One region of the Dechloromonas aromatica RCB genome, then DNA from elsewhere that is predicted to be linked to it. Evidence: riboswitches for the same ligand, from Rfam matches in the RefSeq annotation. Region 1 holds a riboswitch; the other holds the start of a gene.
What was found. A riboswitch is a leader RNA that binds a small molecule or an ion and turns the genes downstream of it on or off. The one in region 1 is predicted to bind S-adenosylhomocysteine.
Positions count from the first base shown of each region.

Region 2: another riboswitch for S-adenosylhomocysteine. It lies ahead of ahcY (adenosylhomocysteinase); the one in region 1 lies ahead of metH (methionine synthase).

Region 1 covers NC_007298.1:50,945-62,247, reverse strand. The annotation lists gene DARO_RS00275 (TorF family putative porin) at 1-558, opposite strand, end outside; gene DARO_RS00270 (accessory factor UbiK family protein) at 797-1,039, shown strand; gene DARO_RS00265 (YifB family Mg chelatase-like AAA ATPase) at 1,046-2,542, shown strand; gene DARO_RS00260 (Bcr/CflA family efflux MFS transporter) at 2,535-3,737, shown strand; gene DARO_RS00255 (rhodanese-like domain-containing protein) at 3,717-4,115, opposite strand; gene bamE (outer membrane protein assembly factor BamE domain-containing protein) at 4,199-4,693, shown strand; S-adenosyl-L-homocysteine riboswitch at 4,743-4,813, shown strand; gene metH (methionine synthase) at 4,894-8,556, shown strand; gene DARO_RS00240 (ABC transporter ATP-binding protein/permease) at 8,575-10,293, opposite strand; gene murB (UDP-N-acetylmuramate dehydrogenase) at 10,460-11,303, shown strand, end outside.
Region 2 covers NC_007298.1:203,471-214,773, forward strand. The annotation lists gene ahcY (adenosylhomocysteinase) at 8-1,420, opposite strand; S-adenosyl-L-homocysteine riboswitch at 1,502-1,563, opposite strand; gene DARO_RS01010 (HD-GYP domain-containing protein) at 1,585-2,790, opposite strand; gene metK (methionine adenosyltransferase) at 2,855-4,018, opposite strand; gene DARO_RS01020 (lysophospholipid acyltransferase family protein) at 4,178-5,020, shown strand; gene DARO_RS01025 (lysophospholipid acyltransferase family protein) at 5,027-5,902, shown strand; gene DARO_RS01030 (GNAT family N-acetyltransferase) at 5,899-6,405, shown strand; gene dapF (diaminopimelate epimerase) at 6,466-7,296, shown strand; gene DARO_RS01040 (DUF484 family protein) at 7,293-7,964, shown strand; gene xerC (tyrosine recombinase XerC) at 7,970-8,857, shown strand; gene DARO_RS22985 (hypothetical protein) at 8,995-9,147, shown strand; gene DARO_RS01055 (class I SAM-dependent rRNA methyltransferase) at 9,221-10,411, shown strand; gene DARO_RS01060 (hypothetical protein) at 10,462-10,743, shown strand; gene DARO_RS01065 (carbohydrate porin) at 10,818-11,303, shown strand, end outside.

The DNA of each region.
Region 1 (11,303 bases):
GTTAACCCCCCAGCCTTCACCCAGATCGTAGTTCGCCGACAGATCGATATAGCCGGAACCACGGGTGTTTTCCATTTGCGTGCCAGTCCAGCCAACCATGTATTGCGAAATCGTCTGGTTGTACTTCAGGGTGATGAACTTCCAGCCGATGGCGCCATAGACTTCCATCGTGTCCGGCGTCACGCCACCCAGCGAGGTACCCGGGTAGTAGTACTTGATGACGCCGAGGTCGTAGGTGAAGTCATCAGCGAAACCACCCTTGAAGCCACCGTAGAAGTCAGTTTCCAGGCTGCTGTTGTCCTTATAGTGATTCACTTGCACCCAAGAGACGTTGGAGCCCCACACACCGACATACAGGCCGCTGGAGTGGTTGTAGTCGAAGCCGCCCTGCAGCGCCGGGTGGCCTTGGGTCTGGCTGATGCCGCGGAAGATGTAGTCGCTGACCACACCGATGTTGCCGGTCAAAGCAGGGGCGGGTGCCGGGGCAGCAGCTTCTTCGGCAAAGGCCGGGGCAACAAAGGCGGCAACGATGGCCAGGGTAAGCAGTGATTTCTTCATGGTTTCTCTCCAACAGAAGGTTTCAAGTGAAAAATATTTACAACACAGCAATAGCAGAAGCCGTGCCAGGTTGTTTTTTTGATACCAATCAAAGGATTTCCGGCTATTCCAAATGTAATGCACCAATTTGTCGCACCAAAACTGTGCGGTTACAGACAGTTACGCACCATCGCCGAGCGATCACTCAAAAGAGCGCTAAATTCCCCTGTGTTAAACTCGAGGCTCACGGAGGAACACCATGCTAGACCCCAAGACACTGGAAGAATTTGGCGCCAAGATGAGCGCCCTGTTTGCCAACTCGCCAGCCAAGGACATTGAAAAAAATGCCAAGGCCATGATGGGTGGCTTTTTCGCCAAACTCGATCTGGTGACGCGCGAAGAATTCGACGTTCAGGCGCAAGTACTGGCCCGCACCCGCGAAAAGCTGCAGGCGCTGGAAGCCCGCGTCGACGCGCTGGAAAAGGCCCGCTCGGGCCAGTAGCACAACATGGCGCTGGCCATCGCATACAGCCGCGGGCTGGATGGCCTGAACGCGCCACCAGTCATTGTCGAGGCGCACCTCGCCAGCGGCCTGCCCAGCTTCACGCTGGTTGGCCTGCCCGACACCGAGGTCAAGGAAGCGCGTGACCGTGTCCGCGCGGCCATCGTCAATTCCGGCTTCGAATTCCCCAGCAAACGCATTACCGTCAATCTGGCGCCAGCCGACCTGCCCAAGGAGTCCGGTCGCTTCGACCTGCCCATCGCGCTCGGCATCCTGGCAGCCAGCGGACAGATTCCAACGCCAGCGCTGGCCGATTACGAATTTGCCGGCGAATTGTCCTTGTCTGGCGAACTGCGTCCGATTCGCGGTGCCCTGGCCATGGCCCTGCAAAGCAGCGACAACGGCAAAACCTTCATCCTGCCTGAAGCCAGCGCCCAGGAAGCCGCACTGACCGGTTCGACCCACATTCTGGCGGCGCGTTCGCTGCTCGATGTCTGCGCCCACCTGGCTGATCGCGAATTGCTGCCGCCCGCAGTGGCCACAGCCAATACCGAAAACTGGCCAAAATTTCCAGATATTTCCGAGGTTCGAGGTCAGAGTCAGGCCAAGCGGGCGCTGGAAATTGCCGCGGCTGGAAACCATTCTCTATTGATGGTCGGCCCGCCCGGTTCGGGCAAATCGATGCTCGCCGCCCGTTTGCCAGGCCTGATGCCGCGCCTCGAAGGCGAAGCGGCCAAAGCCTCGGCCGCTGTCCTTTCGCTGGTCGGGCAATTCCAACCAGAGGCCTTTGGCGTTCGCCCTTACCGTCAGCCCCATCACACCGCTTCGGCGGTCGCTTTGGTCGGTGGTGGTAATCCGCCGCGGCCTGGCGAAATCAGCCTGGCTCACCAGGGCATCCTGTTCCTCGACGAATTGCCCGAGTTCGACCGCAAGGTACTCGAAACTCTGCGCGAACCACTGGAATCCGGGCGCATCCATATCGCCCGGGCAGCCCGCCATGCCGAATTCCCGGCCGAATTCCAGTTGATTGCGGCAATGAATCCCTGCCCCTGCGGATTTTTGGGACATGGCAATAATAAATGCCGTTGCACGCCGGACCAGATCGCCCGTTACCGAGGCAAGCTATCCGGCCCCTTTCTTGACCGCATCGACCTGATCATCGAAGTGCCGGCCCTGCCGTCCGACGCGCTGTCCGGCAAGGCCGACGGCGAATCATCGGAAACCGTGCGCACTCGCGTCGAGCAAGCCCAGGTGCGGCAACAAACCCGCCAGAGCAAGCCGAACGCCCGCCTGAACACCAAGGAAGTCGATGCCTGCTGTCAGCCCGACGAAACCGGCAGCAAGCTGTTGCAACAGGCGACGACGCAGCTCGACCTGTCGGCCCGGGCCTGGCACCGCATCCTGAAAGTCGCCCGAACCATTGCCGATCTGGCCGGCAACGACGACATCCGCGCCACCCACATCGCCGAGGCCATCCAGTACCGGCGCTTTGGCCGTGGCTGAGGTCAGCCGGCGCGAGACGCGCGGCATCGCCATCCTGCTCGCCTCTATGTCGGCGATCGGGCCATTTTCGATCGACACCTACCTGCCGTCCTTCCACGAGATCGGCGAAAAACTGCATGCGACCCCGCTTGAAGTCCAGCAGACGCTGTCCATTTACCTGTTCTCCTTCGCGCTGATGACGTTATGGCACGGCGCGATTGCCGACCGTTTCGGACGCCGCAAGGTCATCCTGATCGCCCTTGGCTTGTTTGCCATCGCCTCGGCGGGTTGCACTCTCGCCACGCGCATCGAGCACCTGTGGTTCTGGCGGGCCATGCAGGGCATCACGGCTGGCGCTGGCATCGTGCTCAGCCGCGCCATCGTGCGCGACCTGTTCGATGGCGCAGAAGCCCAGCGCCTGATGTCACAGATCACCATGATGTTTGCGCTGGCCCCGGCCATCGCCCCGGTCATTGGCGGCTGGCTGCAAACGCTGTTCGGCTGGCGTTCGGTCTTCGCCTTTCTCGTGCTGTCGACGACCGCATTGTGGCTGGCCTGCTGGAAACTGCTGCCCGAAACCTTGCCGCCGGAAAAACGCCAGTCGCTGCGCCCCGCCTATCTCGCTTCAACCTACTGGAAAGTGCTGACCTCGCCGCCTTTCCTGCTGGCTTGCGCCGCACTGTCGATGAATTTCGGCGGTTTCTTCCTGTACATCCTGTCCGCCCCGGTCTTCCTGATGCGGCACCTCGGTGTGGCTGAAACCGGCTTCCTCTGGCTGTTCGGGCCGGCGATGAGTGGCCTGGTGTGCGGCTCATGGTTATCTGGCCGACTGGCCGGCAGGGTTTCGCTACCCCGCACCATCGGACTTGGCTATGCGGTCATGGGCACCGCAGCCGCCATCAACCTGACGGTGAATGTTGCCTTGCCACCCGGCTTGCCATGGAGCGTGGCACCCATTTTCGTCTACACCATGGGCATGTCGCTGGCCATGCCCTGCCTGACCATCTTCGCGCTCGACCCCTTCCCGGCCCAGCGCGGCCTGGCCGCATCGTGCCAGACCTTCTTCCAGTCCAGCTTCAACGGTCTGGTTGCCGCGCTGATCGCCCCCGCCTTATGGGGCTCGACCCTGACACTGGCGCTCGGCATGGCCGGGCTGATGCTGACCGGTGGCCTCGCCGCCCTGCTCCACCAACGCCTAAGACTGGTACCACGGTAGTCCACGGCAGCGCCAGCCACCCAGCTTGCCGCGGTGATAGTCCTCGTCGAGCGGACCTTCGAAACCTTCCAGAACATTGATCACGTTGGTAAAACCGGCTGCCTCAAGGGCCAGCCCGGCATCGACCGAACGCCTTCCACTGCGACAAATGAGCAACAATGGTCGGGAAAGATCACCCCGCACCAGCCGCTTCACCTTGTCGGCAAATTTCGGATCAATCTCCCAGTCCGGCCCCTCCTGCCACGCCACATGCTCGGCACCGGCCGGGTGGCCGACGTACATATGCTCGATTTCCGTCCGGCAATCGACCAGCACGGCGAGCGGCTGGTGCTGCAGGAAGGCATGTGCGGCAAGGGGATCGAGGTGCTGCATCGGCATATCCGAAAATTAGAGTAATCCGATATTATGAAAGCAAGCTCGGGAAAGCGTAAACTGCCTTGCCCCCTCGTCATGGAGCCCACATGAAACTGCCTGCCTGGATCACCTCTGCCGCCACCGCCATCGTGGCCGCAGCCCTGCCGGCCTGCGATTACTTCAACCTGCAGGAAATCAAGCCCGGTGTCACGACCCAGGCCGAAGTGCGCAGCCGCATGGGCGAGCCCGGCTTCATCCACTGGAACGACGACGGCACGGCGACCTGGGAATACGCCCGCCAGCCGAACGGCAGCAGTTGCTACATGATCACCTTCGGCCTTGATCACGTGGTCGCCAAGGTCGAGCAGGTGCTGAACGACGCCAACTACGCCAAGGTCCGCGTCGGCATGAGCAAGGACGATATTCGCCGCCTGCTCGGCGCACCTGGCTCGAAACAGACCTTCAACAATCTGCGTGAAGAAATCTGGGAATGGCGCATCGAAGGTATGCCGCCGATGGACGAAACCTACTTCATGGTGCATTTCGACACGAACAGCGGCGGGGTCAAGAAGACCTCGAAGCGCGTCGCCGTGAAAGGCTAAACAAATCAATATCCTTGGCAGCTTGAGCGGCCCCCGGTAAACTAACGCTTCTGCCGAGGAGCGCTGCGACCCTTTAATTCGGGGGCCAGGCTCGGCAATGATCAACGGCGCTCGCAAACCCGCGTTTTCCTTGCCCCGGTTTGCGGCGCCGTTCGTTTTTGCGGCGTCCCCGGTGCAATTTCGCTTTGCCGAGGTGATCCATGCAGCCAAACCGTACCGCCGAACTCTCTTCCCTGCTCCAGCAACGCCTGCTCGTCCTCGATGGCGCCATGGGCACCATGATCCAGCGGCACGGCCTGCAGGAAGCTGATTACCGGGGTGAGCGCTTCAAGGATCACCCCCACGACCTGAAGGGCAATAACGACCTGCTGGTCCTGACCCGGCCAGACATTATCGGCGGCATCCACCGCGAATATCTGGAAGCCGGCGCCGACATTCTCGAGACCTGCACCTTCAACTCGACCGCGGTATCGCAGGCCGACTACAACCTGTCGGAACTCGTCTACGAACTGAATTTCGAAGGCGCCAAGCTGGCCCGTCAGTTGTGCGACGAATTCACCGCCGCCAATCCGGCCAAGCCGCGCTTCGTCGCCGGCGTGCTTGGCCCGACCAGCCGTACCGCCTCGATCTCGCCGGACGTCAATGATCCGGGCTACCGCAACGTCACGTTCGACGAACTGGTCGCCAACTACGTCGAGGCCATCACCGGTTTGGTCGAAGGCGGCGCCGACATCCTGCTCGTTGAAACGGTGTTCGACACGCTGAATGCCAAGGCCGCGCTATTTGCCATCGAGAAGTTTTTCGACATCGCCCAGCGTCGCTGGCCGGTGATGATCTCCGGCACGATTACCGACGCTTCCGGCCGCACGCTATCCGGCCAGACCGCTGAGGCCTTCTGGAATTCGCTGCGCCACGTCCAGCCGGTCAGTTTCGGCCTGAACTGCGCACTCGGCGCCAAGGAACTGCGCCAGTACGTCGAGGAACTGTCCCGCGTCTGCGACTGCTACGTCTCGGCCCACCCGAACGCCGGCCTGCCCAATGCCTTTGGCGGCTACGACGAAACGGCCGACATGCTGGCCGACGAAATCGAAAGCTGGGCAAAGGCCGGCATCGTCAATATTGTCGGCGGCTGCTGTGGCACCTCGCCGGAGCACATCGCTGCCATCGCCCAACGTGTTGCGACGGTCAGCCCGCGCCAGCGCCCCGCCATCGAACCGGCGCTGCGCCTGTCCGGTCTCGAAGCCTTCAACGTCACACCCGGCTCGCTCTACGTGAACGTCGGCGAACGGACCAACGTCACCGGCTCCAAGGCCTTCGCGCGCATGATCCTCGAAGGCCGTTTCGACGATGCGCTGGCCGTTGCCCGCCAACAGGTCGAGAACGGCGCCCAGATCATCGACATCAACATGGACGAGGCGATGCTCGATTCGCTGGCCGCCATGGACAAATTCCTCAAACTGATCGCCTCCGAGCCGGACATTTCGCGCGTGCCGATCATGATCGACTCGTCGAAATGGGAGGTCATCGAAGCGGGCCTGAAGTGCATCCAGGGCAAGGGCATCGTCAATTCGATCTCGATGAAGGAAGGCGAAGCCAAGTTCATCGAGCAGGCCAAGCTGGCCCGCCGCTACGGTGCGGCGGTCATTGTCATGGCTTTCGACGAGAAGGGCCAGGCCGACACGTTTGCCCGCAAGACCGAGATTTCCAAGCGCGCCTACGACCTGCTGCTGAGCATCGGCTTCCCGGCTGAAGACATCATCTTCGACCCGAACATTTTCGCCATCGCCACCGGTATCCCGGAACACGACAACTACGCGGTCGATTTCATCGAATCGGTGCGCTGGATCAAGCAGAACCTGCCGCACGCCCACATCTCCGGTGGCGTATCCAACGTCTCGTTCAGCTTCCGCGGCAACGACCCGGTGCGTGAGGCGATCCACACCGTCTTCCTCTACCACGCGATCAAGAACGGCATGACCATGGGCATCGTCAATGCCGGCATGCTTGGCATCTACGACGATCTGGAACCGGAATTGCGCCAGAAGGTCGAGGATGTGGTGCTCAACCGCAACCCGAATGCGGGCGAGGCGCTGGTCGATTTCGCCCAGACGGTCAAGGAAGGCAAAGCCAAGGACACCGGACCGGACCTCAGCTGGCGTGAGCAGAGCGTTGAGAAGCGCCTCGAACATGCCCTGATCAAGGGCATCACCGATTTCGTCGTGGCGGATACCGAGGAAGTCCGCGCCCAGCTCGAAGCTGAAGGCAAGCCACCGCTCGCCGTCATCGAAGGCCCGCTGATGGCCGGCATGAACCATGTTGGCGACCTGTTCGGCGCCGGCAAGATGTTCCTGCCGCAGGTGGTCAAATCGGCCCGCGTGATGAAACAGGCGGTCGCCCACCTACTGCCCTACATCGAAGCGGAAAAGACCCGCACCGGCCTGGGCAGCAAGGGCAAGATACTGATGGCGACGGTCAAGGGCGACGTGCACGACATCGGCAAGAACATCGTCGGCGTCGTGCTCGGCTGCAACGGCTACGACGTGATCGACCTCGGCGTCATGGTCTCCTGTGACAACATCCTGAAGGCGGCGCTCGAACACCGCGTCGACATCATCGGCCTGTCCGGCCTGATCACCCCGTCGCTTGAGGAAATGGCCCACGTCGCCAGCGAAATGCAGCGCCAAGGCATGAAGCAGCCGCTGCTGATCGGTGGCGCGACGACCAGCCGCGCCCACACCGCGATCAAGATCGCCCCCAACACCGAAGGCGCTGTCGTCTACGTGCCAGACGCCTCGCGCGCCGTTGGCGTCGCCACCAAGCTGCTCTCCACCGAGCAGCGCGATGGTTATATGGCTGAAATCGTCGCCGAATACGAGGCTGTTCGCGCCGAACACTCAGGCCGCAAGGGCGCGACGATGGTTACGCTGGCTGAAGCCCGCGCCAACCGTTTCACGTGGAACGAGCCGTTCACACCGGCCAAGCCGAAACAGCTCGGCCTGCAGACGCTCAACCCGAGCCTGAGCGATCTGGCGCTACTGATCGACTGGACACCGTTCTTCCAAAGCTGGGATCTGGCCGGTCGCTATCCAGCCATTCTCGACAACGAAACGGTCGGCGAAACCGCTCGCCAGTTGTTCACCGATGCCAAGGAAATGCTCGGCAAGATCATCAGCGAAAACTGGCTGAGCGCCCGTGCCGTCTTCGGCCTTTACCCGGCCAAGGCAGAGAACGAAGACATCATCATCTACAGCGATGAAAGCCGGACGACTGAACTGACCCGCTGGGTGGGCCTACGTCAACAACACAAGCAACCAAAAGGTCGCTTCAACATGGCGCTGGCTGATTTTATTGGTGAAAACGATTATGTCGGCGCCTTTGCCGTCACCGCCGGCCACCGCATCGAAGAGCGTGTCGCTGCATTTGAAGCCGCCCACGACGACTACTCCGCGATCATGCTCAAGTCGCTGGCCGACCGTCTGGCCGAAGCCGCCGCTGAATGGCTGCATCTGCAAGTACGTACCCAATACTGGGGCTACGCCCACGATGAAACCTTCACCAATGCCGAACTGATTGCCGAACAATACAAAGGTATCCGCCCCGCCCCCGGCTACCCGGCTTGTCCAGACCACACCGCCAAGCGCGAGTTGTTCGCCCTGCTCGATGCCCCGGCCAACGCCGGCATGCAGCTGACCGAGTCCTGCGCGATGACCCCGGCTGCGGCAGTATCCGGCTTCTACATTGCTCACCCGGCAGCGGCCTATTTCGCCATTCCGAAAATCGGGCGCGATCAACTGGAAGATTGGGCTGCCCGCAAAGGCATGTCACTCAAGGATGCCGAGTACTGGCTGGCACCCTTGCTGTAATGGCTGGTCGCGGCGCGCCTATGGTGCGTCGCGATCTTCCCTGAAGCCATATTCCTCAGCCGGATAAGCCTGCCACCGGCTGTCGCCCGTGAGTTCCAGCACCTGCTTGTGATACTTGAGGATGGCTGGACGATGCGTGACGCTGACCAGGGTCGTTTTCATTTCCTGAAGCAGCCGATAGAGGGCATCCTCGTTGGCGTTGTCCAGCGCACTGGTTGCTTCGTCGAGAATGGCGAAACGTGGCTTGCTGATCAGGATGCGGGCAAAAGCCAGGCGCTGCTGCTCGCCAACCGAGAGCACCTTCTGCCAGTCCATTTCAACATCCAGCCCCCCAAAACGGTTGGCCAGATCAGGCAGGTTGACCCGCTCCAGCACCTTCAGCAACTGCGCATCGGCAATCGACCGCTCCTTGTGCGGATAAAGCAGCTGGCTGCGCAAGGTGCCGAGCAGCATGTAGGGCTGTTGGGGCAGGAACAGGATGTCGTTCGGCTGCGGCCGGTAGATGGTGCCACTACCGGCATACCAGATACCGGCGATGGCGCGTAGCAACGAACTTTTACCGCTACCGCTCTCGCCGACAATCATCAGCCCCTCGCCTGGCTTGACCGCCAGCGACAGATCGCGGATCAGCGTCCGTTCGTAGTTCGGCGTCTGCAGGGTGAGGTTTTCCAGGGTCAGATGCGACGCATCCACCGACAAAATGGTACTGCCCCTGCCGACATGGCCCGCCGGATGGCCGGGCAGAAAGCGGGCCAGGGCATCGAGACGCTCGATACCGGCCGCAAAGCGACTCAGGCTTTCGAAATTCTCGACGATCAGTGAAAAGGCGCTGAGTATCGCAGCGAAAGCACCGGCCGCCTGTATCGCCCGGCCAACCTCCAGTTCCCCCGAGAGCACTCGCGAGGCGATGATGGCACTGGGCAGCACGATGGTCATCAGGCCATAGGCGTGCTGGAAGAAATTGAGTCCCATCTGGCTGCGGATTAGGCGCTTGAAGTTCTTGAAAGCAGCGGCAAAGCGCTGCCTGACCTGTTGCAGTTCCTGCGCCTCGCCCCGGTACAAGGCAATCGATTCGGCGTTTTCACGGACACGCACCAGACTGAAACGAAAATCCGCCTCCCGCCGCAACTGGTGGAAGTTCAGGTTCATCAGCCGGTTGCCGAAGACCAGGATCGTAATCAGCGTCCCCCCAATGGCGTAGAAAACCAGGAAATAGACCAGCTCATGGGAAATCGACCACAGCACGCGGCTAAAGGCAGCCAGTTGCAGGATGGACCCAATGAAGATCAGCAGGAAATACAGCGAACGCTGGGTGAAGGTATTGATATCTTCGGCCACCCGCTGGTCCGGGTTGTCGATTCCGGCATTGGCATTCAATTCATAGAAATGCCGGTGGCTGAAATAGCTTTCCAGAAAGTGGTGGGTCAGCCAGCGCCGCCAGTGGATGCCGAGTGTGTCCCGGACAAAGTAATACAGGGTGTAGATCGGCACCGCCGCAACCAGCAAGCCCAGACAGAACTTGATCGAATTCCAGAAACGCTCTTCGTCGCGGGCAGCGAGAGCGGAAGTAAATTCCCCGGTCTGCTCGTTGAACAACACGGCAAACTTGGTTTGCCCCAACAACAGCAGAATCAGCAGCGCCAGCAGCCCCCAGGCTTTCAGTCGTTCGTCCTGGCGCCAATATGGCGAGGCTATGGCCCAGAATCGCTGCCAGAGGTGTCGGTCGGCCGGCTTCATTATCGTGTCGCCATGGAGTTGTCCGGGGAGCCGAAAATCGGTCGCCACGTAGTGATCATGTTTTACTCCCCGGCCGCTGCCCGGGTCAAGCACCGATCTGCCCCCTGCCCGCCATAAACCAACAAGCAACTCCAAACCAGGTCAAAAATCGACGAAAATCCTGCCTATGAATCCCAGCACCAACGTCGACCTCACCCCATTCAACACCCTCGCCCTCCCCGGCCGCGCAGCGCGCTATCAAAAAGTCACCGCGCCCGAGGCGTTGACCGCGCCCGAGCTGGTCAAGGAAAAACGCTTCATTCTCGGCGGCGGCAGCAATCTGGTGCTGACCGGCGATTTCGATGGCCTGCTGCTGCACATGGCCATCCCCGGCAAACGACTGGTCAAGGAAGATGCCGAGGCGTGGTTTATCGAAGCCGGCGCCGGCGAGAACTGGCATGACTTCGTGCAATGGACACTGACCCGCGGCTGGCCGGGCCTGGAAAACCTGAGCCTGATTCCCGGCACAGTTGGTGCCGCACCGATCCAGAATATTGGGGCCTATGGGCTGGAAGTCGCCGATTGCCTGCATTCTGTCACCGGCTGGGATTTTGAAAAAAAAGCGCTGCTGACGATTGATCGGGACGATTGCCGTTTCGCCTACCGCGACAGCCTGTTCAAGCAGCAAGGCTGGCATTTGAACGGTAGGATCGCCATCACCTCGGTGATTTTTCGCCTGGCCAAGGCCTGGCAGCCGAACATGCGCTATGCCGACATCGCTCAGGAACTGGCGACACGAAAAATTGCCGCGCCAAGCGCTCAGGACATCGCCACGGCAGTCATCGCCGTCCGCCAGCGCAAGCTGCCCGACCCGGCAGTGACCCCCAATGCCGGCAGCTTCTTTCACAATCCGGTCGTTGAAGCCATACAGGCCGAAGCCCTGGCCGACGCTTACCCGACACTACCCCGCTACCCGCAGCCCGATGGTCGGGTCAAACTGGCCGCCGGCTGGCTGATCGAACAGGCCGGCT
Region 2 (11,303 bases), 150 kb from region 1:
TGATCGCTTAGTAGCGGTAGTGGTCGGCCTTGTACGGGCCTTCCTTCGGCACGCTGATGTAGGCGGCCTGTTCGTCGGTCAGCTCGGACAATTGGGCGTTCAGCGTCTTCAGTTGCAGACGGGCTACCTTTTCGTCCAGGTGCTTGGGAAGCGTGTAGACGCCGACCGGGTACTTGTTGGAACCCTTGACTGCCTCCGTCCACAGCTCGATCTGGGCGATGGTCTGGTTGGCGAAGGACGACGACATCACGTAGGACGGGTGGCCCGTGCCGCAGCCGAGGTTCACCAGACGGCCCTTGGCGAGCAGGATGATGCGCTTGCCGTCCGGGAAGATGACGTGATCGACTTGCGGCTTGATCTCTTCCCACTGGTACTTCTCGATCGAGGCGACGTCGATTTCGTTGTCGAAGTGACCGATGTTGCAGACGATGGCGTTGTTCTTCATCGCAGCCATGTGGTCATGGGTGATGACGTGGAAGTTGCCGGTCGTGGTGACGAAGATGTCGGCCTTGTCGGCGGCGTATTCCATGGTGACGACGCGATAGCCTTCCATCGCGGCCTGCAGGGCGCAGATCGGGTCGATTTCGGTGACCCAGACTTGTGCCGACAGGGCGCGCATGGCTTGGGCCGAACCCTTGCCCACGTCGCCGTAACCGGCGATGACGGCAACCTTGCCGGCGATCATCACGTCGGTGGCGCGCTTAATGCCATCGACCAGCGATTCGCGGCAGCCGTAAAGGTTGTCGAATTTGGACTTGGTGACGGAATCGTTAACGTTGATGCCCGGGAACTTGAGCTCGCCACGCTGATGCATCTGGTACAGGCGATGCACGCCGGTGGTGGTTTCCTCGGTGACGCCCTTGATCTGGGCCAGGCGCACGGAGTACCAGGTCGGATCGACGGCCAGCTTGGCCTTGATGGCGGCGAAGAGGATGGTTTCTTCTTCGGAGCCCGGCTTGGCCAGCAGGGAGATGTCCTTTTCGGCACGGGCGCCGAGGTGCAGCAGCAGGGTGGCATCGCCGCCGTCGTCGAGAATCATGTTCGAATAACCGCCGTCAGCCCATTCGAAGATGCGGTGGGTGTAATCCCAGTAATCGACCAGAGTTTCGCCCTTGACGGCGAAGACCGGGATGTTCTGCGCGGCGATGGCGGCGGCTGCGTGGTCCTGGGTCGAGAAGATGTTGCACGAGGCCCAGCGGACTTCGGCGCCGAGCGCGGTCAGCGTCTCGATCAGCACGGCGGTCTGGATGGTCATGTGCAGCGAACCGGTGATGCGGGCGCCCTTGAGCGGCTGGGTCTTCGCGAACTCTTCGCGAATGGCCATCAGGCCCGGCATTTCGGTTTCGGCAATGAGGATTTCCTTGCGACCCCAGTCGGCAAGGGAAAGATCGGCGATAACGTAGTCTTTGAATTCAGCCACAGTAAGCTCCTAAATAACTGTGACGGGGAGGGGAATAACGGCGTTGTTGCTCACCGGCGGCCCCCTGCGCCCGGCAGGGTTGATCAGTGAGCGCCGTTTTAAACCGAGCCTGGGAGGAATCTCCTGCAGCGCCCCTCGGTAGGTGACGGATTATAAATGCGTTTTCAAGCCTTGTCGCCAGCCCAGTAGCGGTCGACATCCTTGATGCCCCATTTGGCGGCATCTTCGCGGCCGGCAATTTTCTCGGGGCTGCGGGCGAGATCGATGGTTTCCGGGCGGATGTAGGCTTGCGATTTGGTCGAGAAAAAGACTTTGACCTTGGGTTTGAGCAGCGATTGCTCGCCTTGTTCGATGACCACGCCGAGCTTGCCAGACTCCAGGCGAACGAAGGAGCCGATCGGGTAGATGCCCAGGCTCTTGACGAAGGCCTGGAAGACGGATGGGTCGAAATGCCCCTTCCATTCCGCCATCCGTTTGATCGACTCAGCCGGATCCCAGCCCGCCTTGTAGGGACGGTTGGAGGTGACCGCGTCGTAAACGTCGCAGACAGCCCCCATCTTGGCGAACAGACTCATCGTGTCGCTGTTCAGTCCTTTCGGGTAGCCGCTGCCATCGATTTTTTCATGGTGGTGCAGGCAGACATCCTTGGTCATTTCGCTGATGCCGTTGCCCTCGAGCAGCAACTTGTAGCCCGCTTCAGGGTGGGTTTTGACCAAGTCGAATTCCTCGTCGGTCAGCTTGCTGGGCTTGTTCAGCACTTCAAGCGGAATCATCGCCTTGCCCAGGTCGTGCAGCAGTCCGGCCATGCCGGCATCGCGGACCTGTCGATCATCGAGGCCAAGCTGGCGGGCGAGGGCGATCATCAGGGCGCAGACGGCCACCGAATGCATGAAGGTGTAGTCGTCAGCCGTCTTCAGGCGGGCCAGGCTGATCAGGGCACCCGGATTGCGCATTACGGAGTTGGAAATTTCCTCGACCAGCGGTGCGGCGGCTTCGGCCTCGATGGCCTTTCCCATGCGCGCTTCCTGGAACATCGAAACGACGGCTTCCTTGCCTTTGGCGCAAATCTTGGCGGCGCGTTTGACTTCGTCGTTGAACGAAGCCTTTTCCTGCACAACGGGAGGTGGTTCGGGAATTTCCTCTGCGGTGACGATTTCTGTCGTGCCGGCAACCTCATCTGTTGCTACGTCGCTACCTTTGGACGCGTCGATCCAGACTTCCCTGATCGAGCTTTCCTTGATCAGGCACAGATCGTTTGGGTCGGTCAGGACGAACTTGGTCCGCCAGAACGGATGATCCAGCCAGGCGCCGCAGAAAGCCTGGAGGTGCATGCCGAGCGTCAGTTTTTCGACTGGTATTTTCTTCAACATATTTCGCAATTCTAACAAAAAGGGGGCTGCGCGCCCCCTTGTTTAATGCGAAGAAATGTAGGATTTACAGGCCGGCGTCACTCTTCAGCAGGTTGGCACGGTCGGTCGCTTCCCAGGTGAATTCCGGCTCGTCGCGACCGAAATGGCCGTAGGCGGCGGTCTTCTGGTAGATCGGACGGAGCAGGTCGAGCATGTTGACGATGCCCTTCGGACGCAGGTCGAAGTGCTTGCGAACGAGCGCCGTCAGGGTTTCGTTGCTGACCTTGCCGGTGCCGTAGGTCTCGACCATGATCGAGGTTGGCTCAGCGACGCCGATGGCGTAGGAAACCTGGACCAGGCAGCGTGAGGCCAGACCGGCGGCGACAATGTTCTTGGCGACGTAACGGGTGGCGTAGGCAGCCGAACGGTCGACCTTGGAGGGATCCTTGCCGGAGAAGGCGCCACCGCCGTGCGGCGCGGCACCACCGTAGGTGTCGACGATGATCTTGCGGCCGGTCAGGCCACAGTCGCCCTGCGGGCCGCCGACGACGAAGCGGCCGGTCGGGTTGACCAGGTACTTGATGTCGCCCTTGATCAGTTCCTTCGGCAGCACCGGTTTGATGATCTGCTCGATGGTGGCTTCGCGCAGGTCTTCCAGGCTGATGTCCGGCGAGTGCTGGGTGGACAGCACGACGGTGTCGATCGAGTGCGGCTTGCCATCGACGTAGCGGATGGTGACCTGCGACTTGGCGTCCGGGCGAGCCCACGGCAGACGGCCGTCCTTGCGCAGCATGGCCTGGCGCTCGACCATACGGTGCGACAGGTAGATTGGCAGCGGCATCAGCGACGGGGTTTCATCGCAGGCGTAGCCGAACATCAGGCCCTGGTCGCCGGCGCCCTGTCCGAGGTTGTCGTCATAGGCGGCATTGACGCCCTGGGCGATATCCGGGCTCTGCTTGTCGTAGGCGACGAGCACGGCACAGCCTTTGTAGTCGATGCCGTATTCGGTGTTGTCGTAGCCGATGCGCTTGATGGTGTCGCGGGCGACTTGGATGTAGTCGACATTGGCGTTGGTGGTGATTTCACCGGCCAGCACAACGAGACCGGTATTGCACAGGGTTTCGGCGGCAACGCGGGAATGCTTGTCCTGCGCCAGGATGGCGTCGAGGATAGCATCGGAAATCTGGTCGGCAACCTTGTCGGGATGGCCTTCGCCGACAGATTCCGAAGTGAAGAGGTAATCGCTCATGGAGTGCTCCAGTGGTCCTTTGATCCGGCGCTACCAGCTTTGGACCACGAGCAGGTGACGCTTTAGCAGAATTTATTAGTCGCCCCGCAAGTTGTCTGTTTAACTCGGCGAACGGATAATATTAAACTTTTCTCAGGGGGATTCAACCCCCGGGGCGTCATGGTTTTTCTTTTTCGCATTTTTTCCTTTTTGCCGCTGGGCTTGCTGCATGTGCTGGGCGGTGGATTCGGCCGCCTGATCTACTGGCTTTCGCCGACCTATCGGCATCACCTGCAGGAAAACCTGGCACAGGCCGGGATTGACCCATCGCTGCGCGGTGCTGTCGCGGCCGAAACCGGCAAGCAGATGATTGAGCTGGCACGAATCTGGATGCGTCCGCTGGAAGAGGCCGTGCCACTGGTCGCCGAGGTCGTTGGCTGGGAGCATGTCGAGGCAGCGCGGCAGGCCGGCAAGGGCATCGTCTTTCTGACGCCGCATCTCGGTTGCTTCGAGATTACTGCCCAGTACCTCTCCTCTTTCGGTGATATCACGGTGCTCTATCGTGCCCCCAAGTCTGCCTCCGCTCAGGAGTTGATCCTGATGGGCCGCAAACGTGAGCACCTGCATCTGGCTCCGGCCGACCTCTCTGGCGTTCGGGCATTGATCAAGGCGCTGAAGAAGGGCGAGATGGTTGGCATGTTGCCGGATCAGGCACCCAAGACCGGAGAGGGCGTCTGGCTCAAGTTCTTCGGGCGCTACGCCTACACCATGACCCTGGCGGCACGCCTGACCGAGACTGGCGCTGTCTCGCTGCTGACCTGGGGGGAGCGTCTTCCCGGCGGGCGCGGTTACCGTGTACATTTCCAGCTGCCGCACAATCCCCTGAGTGGTTCCACCGTCGAACGGGCGCAGCAAATCAATGATGAGGTCGAAGCCCTGATCCGCCAATGTCCGGCTCAATACCTCTGGGGCTACAACCGATACAAGCGACCGGGTGGCGCTGAGCCACCGCCGGCGGAGTAAGGTGTCGTGAAGATATTTCTCACCTGGATTCTGGTCGGATTTCTGTGGCTGCTGCACTGGCTGCCGCTACCCATTCTGCGTGCCCTTGGCGCCGGCCTTGGGCGTTTGCTTTACGCCGTTGGCCGGGAGCGGCGGAAGGTTGCGCTGATCAACCTGCGTTTGTGCTTTCCGGAAAAAACGGAAGCGGAGCGAGAGGAACTGGCTAAGCGGCATTTCGTCGCCTTCGCCCAGGCTGTGCTCGACCGTACGCTCTGCTGGTGGGGGTCCCGGGAGCGTCTGGAGCGTTTGTTTCGTATTCATGGCGTCGAACACCTGACCGATCCAGAAGGTCGCCCGGTGATCCTCCTCTCGCCTCACTTCGTCGGGCTGGATGCCCAGGCGACCCGCATCTCGATGTACGTGCCGGGTTGCAGCGTCTATTCCAACCAGAAGAATCCGGTCCTCAATAAACTCCTTTATGATGGCCGGGTGCGTTTCAGGGATGCGGTCCTGCTCTCCCGGCAGGACGGCATGCGCAAGATCATCAAGGCCATGAAAGATGGTTACCGCTTTTACTACCTGCCCGATATGGATTTCGGTCCCAAGGAGTCGATCTTCGTGCCTTTTTTTGGTGTCCAGGCGGCAACGATTCCCGCCTTGTCCCGGCTAGTGCGTTTGACTGGTGCGCGGGTCGTCCCGTGTATCGCCCGGCAGGTTCCGGACGGCTATGAGGTCGAAGTCATGCCGCCCTGGGAAAACTTCCCCGGCGAGAGCGTCGAAGCCGATACCGAATTCATGAACAAGTTTATCGAAAGCCAGGTGCTGCGCATGCCGGAGCAGTATTTCTGGTTGCACAAACGCTTCAAAACCCGGCCACCCGGAGAGCAGAGGTTTTATAAATGAACAGCAGCCTGAAAGTGGAAATCCGCCCCGTGACGCCGCCCGATGTGCCGGCGATCGCGGCCCTCGCTCGTGAAATCTGGCAGGCGACCTATCCTGGCATCATCACGCAGGAACAGATCGATTTCATGCTCGAGCAACGTTACGGCCATGAGCGTCTTTACGATGACCTGGAAGACCTGCACAAGTGGCTGGATCAGGCGTTCCATGGCGATCGTCGTGTCGGCTTTGCGTTCAGCGAGATTTACAACGACGAGTTCAAGCTGGACAAGCTCTACATTCACCCCGACGTGCAGCGCCAGGGGGTTGGCGGTCAGTTGATCGCCCATGTCGCTGAGCGCGCCAAAAAACAGGGCTACCCTTGTGTGATCCTGCAAGTGAACAAGCGCAACGTGAATGCCATCAATTCGTACAAGAAGTACGGTTTTGTGGTCCGCACGGCGACGGTAGACGACATCGGTCACGGCTACGTGATGGACGATTTCGTGATGGAGAAGAAACTTTAACAATTTGAGGCAAGCCCCTGTCTCTGCTATGCTTTTCCTAACCATTCAGCGGAGCAGTGCGTGAAACTCAAATTCTCCAAGATGCACGGTCTGGGCAACGATTTCGTTGTCCTTGACGGTGTTCGCCAGTCGGTTTCCCTGTCCCCGGAACAGTTGTGCTACCTGGCCGATCGTCACTTTGGCGTCGGCTGTGACCAGATTCTGCTGGTCGAAAAGGCGAGCCAGCCGGGGATCGATTTTCGCTATCGGATTTTCAACGCCGATGGCGGAGAGGTCGAGCAATGTGGCAACGGGGCTCGCTGTTTCGTCCGCTTTGTTCATGACGAAGGCCTGACCGACAAACGCGAGATTCGCGTCGAGACGATGCGAGGCATCATTTCGCCGCGCCTTGAAGGCGATGGCAATGTCACGGTCGACATGGGCATTCCCCGGTTTTTACCGGCTGAAATTCCCTTCCTGGCCGAAGACGACGTGATCATTCACCTGCTTGACGTCGCCGACGAAACGCTGGAAACCAGTGTCGTCTCGATGGGTAATCCGCACGCCGTGCAGGTGGTGGATAGTGTCGATACGGCACCGGTCGGTGAGCACGGGCCATTGATCGAAAAGCATCCGCGCTTCCCGCTGCGGGTCAACGCTGGCTTCATGCAGATTGTCGACCGGCATGCCATCAAGCTGCGTGTTTACGAACGAGGTTCGGGCGAAACGATGGCTTGTGGCACGGGCGCCTGTGCGGCCGTGGTGGCCGGCATTCGTCGCGGGTTGCTCGATTCGCCGGTGCGGGTGACCACCCGTGGCGGCGATCTGACGATTGCCTGGGGTGGCGACGAGCGGCCGGTGCTGATGACCGGCCCGGCAGTGACGGTATTTACTGGAGAAATCGAATTATGAGCGCCATGTTCCCCGAGGAAATCGCGGAGTATCTGAAGAACAATCCGAGTTTCTTCGAGCAGTACGCGGACTTGATGGCGCAGATTTTCGTGCCGCACCCGCACGGTGGTCGCGCCGTGTCGCTGGCCGAACGCCAGATGCTGACGTTGCGCGAAAAAAACCGGAGCACCGAAAGCAAGCTGGCCGAGTTGATCGCCTTTGGCGAAGAAAACGACCAGATCAGCGAGAAGGTGCACCGTCTTTCGGTGGCGCTGATTGCCGCTGAAACCTTCCAGGCCGTGATCCATCTGCTCAACTTCCATCTGCGCGATGACTTCTCCGTGCCGCATGTGGCACTGCGCCTGTGGGACAAGCCGGAAGAAATCGAAGGCTTGCCGGAATTTGCGGCAGTCAGCGAAGAGTTGCAGGTTTTTGCCGAAACGCTGGCCCGGCCTTATTGTGGTTCGACCGCCGGCTTCGGTACGGCTTCCTGGTTTGGCGAGCATGCCTCGCATATTCGTTCGCAGGCCTTGATCGCGTTGCGCAATGGCGGTGGCACGATCGGCATGATCGCGCTGGGCAGCGAGGACGCGCAGCGTTTCTACGCCGATATGGGTACGCTCTATCTTGAGCGTCTTGGCGAAATGGTTTCTGCCGCGCTGGCCCGGGTGACCAAGAGCGTGCTGTGACCCCGGTGCTTGCCGTCGACACGTGGCTGGCCGAACTTTCGGACCAGCGACGCCTATCGGCGCACACCGTTTCCAACTATCGGCGTGATCTGCAGAAGCTGCTGGCAGCAGCGGGAGATATACCGCTCGCCAGCCTGCAGGTGCATCACCTCCGCCGCTTCGTCGCGCAACTGCATGGTCAGGGGCTGGCCGGTCGTTCTTTGGCGCGGGCCTTGTCGGCCTGGCGTGGTTTCTTTCACTGGTTGGGCGAGCGGGGCATGGTGAAGGCCAATCCCTGCGACGGTATCCGCCCGCCCAAATCGCCCCGGATGCTGCCCAAGGCCTTGTCGGTCGACGAAACCTCACGCCTGCTGATGCCTGTCGACGACGATGATCCCGTCCAGGCGGCCCGCGACCTGGCGATGTTCGAACTATTCTATTCATCAGGTTTGCGCCTGGCCGAACTGGTTGCCCTTGATTGCGAGGCACTGGACGACATTGCCCACGAAAGTGAGGTTCGTGTATTGGGCAAGCGCAACAAGTTGCGCTTGGTGCCGGTTGGCAGCAAGGCGCGGGAAGCGCTTGCCGCATGGGCGGCAGTGCGAAATGAGCTGGCTAAGCCCGAGGAAAAGGCCTTGTTCGTCGGCCAGCGGGGGGGGCGCATCAGCCCGCGCATGGTCGAGGCCCGACTGGCGCGCCGAGCTGTGCTGCTGGGTTTGCCGACGCACGTGCATCCCCATATGCTGCGGCATTCCTTCGCCTCGCATGTCCTGCAATCGTCGGGTGACTTGCGGGCGGTGCAGGAGATGCTCGGACATGCCAGCATCGCATCAACGCAGGTCTATACGCATCTTGATTTCCAGCATCTGGCGAAGGTTTACGACGCAGCTCACCCAAGGGCGAAGAGCAAGTAATCCAATATTGGCAGATGCGCCATGGTCTGAACGACTGGCCGTCGAAATTGGCGAAAAATCAAGGCTTCGTTGACGATTCTCCTACCAGCCTCTATGATTGGCGGTTTCGAAAAATAGCCGGAATCAAGGAGTTATTCATGGCCATCAACCGTAATCGCCGTTCGTCCCTGGAGCGCCGCTGCGTTTCCAAGTCCACCAAGCGTCTGTTCAAGAGCACCGGCAAGACCATGTTCAAGGTCATGTACGCTGCCGAGTGCCATCAGCGTAACCGCAAGGCTCTGGGCGCTTAAGTTTTCGCCAGTATTCTGAGCCCCGGTTGCCGCAAGGTGACCGGGGCTTCTTGCTTTATAGATCGGGAAAAACATGGCTCAGCTGATTCTGCTTCCGGGCAAGGAGCGTTCTGCTTTCAAGCATCACCCCTGGTTGTTCGCCGGTTCGGTCGGTCGTCTGGAGGGTCGGGCCCGGCCGGGCGATACCGTCGAGGTCCTGGCCGACAATCTGCGTCCGCTGGGGCGGGCTGCCTACAGTCCTAAATCGCAGATTCGCGCCAGGTTCTGGACCTTCGATGCCGAAGAGTCGATCGATGACGCCTTTTTCAAGCGCCGCATCGCTGCTGCCGTGGCGCTTCGCCAGGCCCTGCCGGAGCTCCGTGGTCAGCAGGGGCTGCGCCTGATTCATGCTGAGTCGGATGGTTTGCCGGGGGTCATTGCCGATCAGTATGGCGATACGGTGGTCATTCAGCTGACTTCGGCCGGTGCCGACAAGTGGCGCAATGCCATCGTTGCAGGGCTGGTCAAGGCGACTGGTTGTGCTCGGGTCTATGAGCGTTCAGATTCCGATGTTCGCGGATTGGAAGGACTCGGTCCGACGACTGGCTGGCTGCACGGCGAGGCGCCGGCAACGCCGTTGTCGATTGATGAGAACGGCGTTCGTCTGGCGATTGATATCGCCGGTGGGCACAAGACCGGTTTCTATCTCGACCAGCGCGAGAACCGCGCTTTGCTCGGCCAATTGTCGGCCGGCAAGGATGTCCTGAACTGCTTCTGCTACACCGGCGGTTTTTCCCTGCAGGCCATGGCTGGCGGCGCGAAGAGTGTATTGTCGATTGACTCCTCCGGTCCGGCGTTGGCGCAGGCCAAGGCCAATCTGGCGCTCAATCCACAACTGCCGGCAGATCGTGCCGAATGGCAAGAGGCTGATGTATTCCAGGCGCTGCGCGATTTCCGCAAGGCCGGCAAGTTGTTCGACCTGATCGTGCTCGATCCGCCCAAGTTCGCACCTTCTGCCGCTCATGCCGATCGGGCAGCCAAGGCCTACAAGGACATCAATATTCTCGGTTGCCGTCTGCTTAAGCCGGGTGGTCTGCTGATGACCTATTCGTGTTCGGGCGGTGTTGGCCTGGAAATGTTCCAGAAAATCATTGCCGATTCGGCGCTGGACGCGGAACGCAGTGCGCGCATCGTGCGTCGGCTGTCGGGTGCTGCCGACCATCCGGTGGCACTGAACTTTCCGGAAGGCGAGTATTTGAAGGGCCTGCTGGTCCAGGTAGACTGAGCCAGTATCTTTGCCATCTGAACGTAATGCAGCCCTGATAGACTGAACAGATGCTTCAGTTGCGTCACTTCCTTCTCGTTGCCATCCTCTTCTTCGCCCAGCTGGCGACGGGGGCGCATGCGGTCGAGCATGCGGCTGGCGACGAGAAAGGCTTGCCGACCCATGCCTGCCAGCTTTGCCTGGCGGCACATGATCTTGGCGCAGCGCTGCCATCGCTGGTGGCTTTGCCGCCGGTGGTGGCTGTCCAGTCTGTTCCGGAAGCCTTGTCGGCTCATGGCCGCAGCGCTTTCCCGGCACCGCTCGCAACGCAGCGCGGTCCACCTCTTCTCTGAAATTTGCCGTATTTGACGGTCGACCGCCGCGTTCATGCTGATGGTCGATTTCTACGCATTTTCAGGGAAATTCCATGCAAAAATCATTTGCCATGGCGGCCTTGCTGGCCGCCTCGTGCGGCGTTCAGGCCGCCACCGATGCCGACCTTGCTGCCATCCGCAGTCAGATCGATGAGATGAAAAAAACCTACGAGCAGCGTATTGCCGCGCTCGAGCAGAAACTGGCCCAGGCCGAGACGAAGTCACGGCAAGAGCCGCAGCAAGTAGCCTCCGCGCCGGTCGCCAGCTCGTCGCCATCGGCCGCTGCCAATGGTTTCAATCCCGAGGTATCTTTGATCCTGCAGGGGCAGTACCGGAACATGAAGGATATTCCGGGGCGCGTCATCGGCGGGTTCGTTTCGGCCGGCGGGGAGGGCCTTAATAACCGAGGTTTCTCCGTCGATGAAACCGAGCTGGTGCTGGCGGCCAATATCGATCCCTACTGGCGTGGTCAGGCGATTGTCGCCATGGCCGATGGTCAGGCCAATATCGAAGAGGCGTGGTTCCAGTCGCTGGCCATT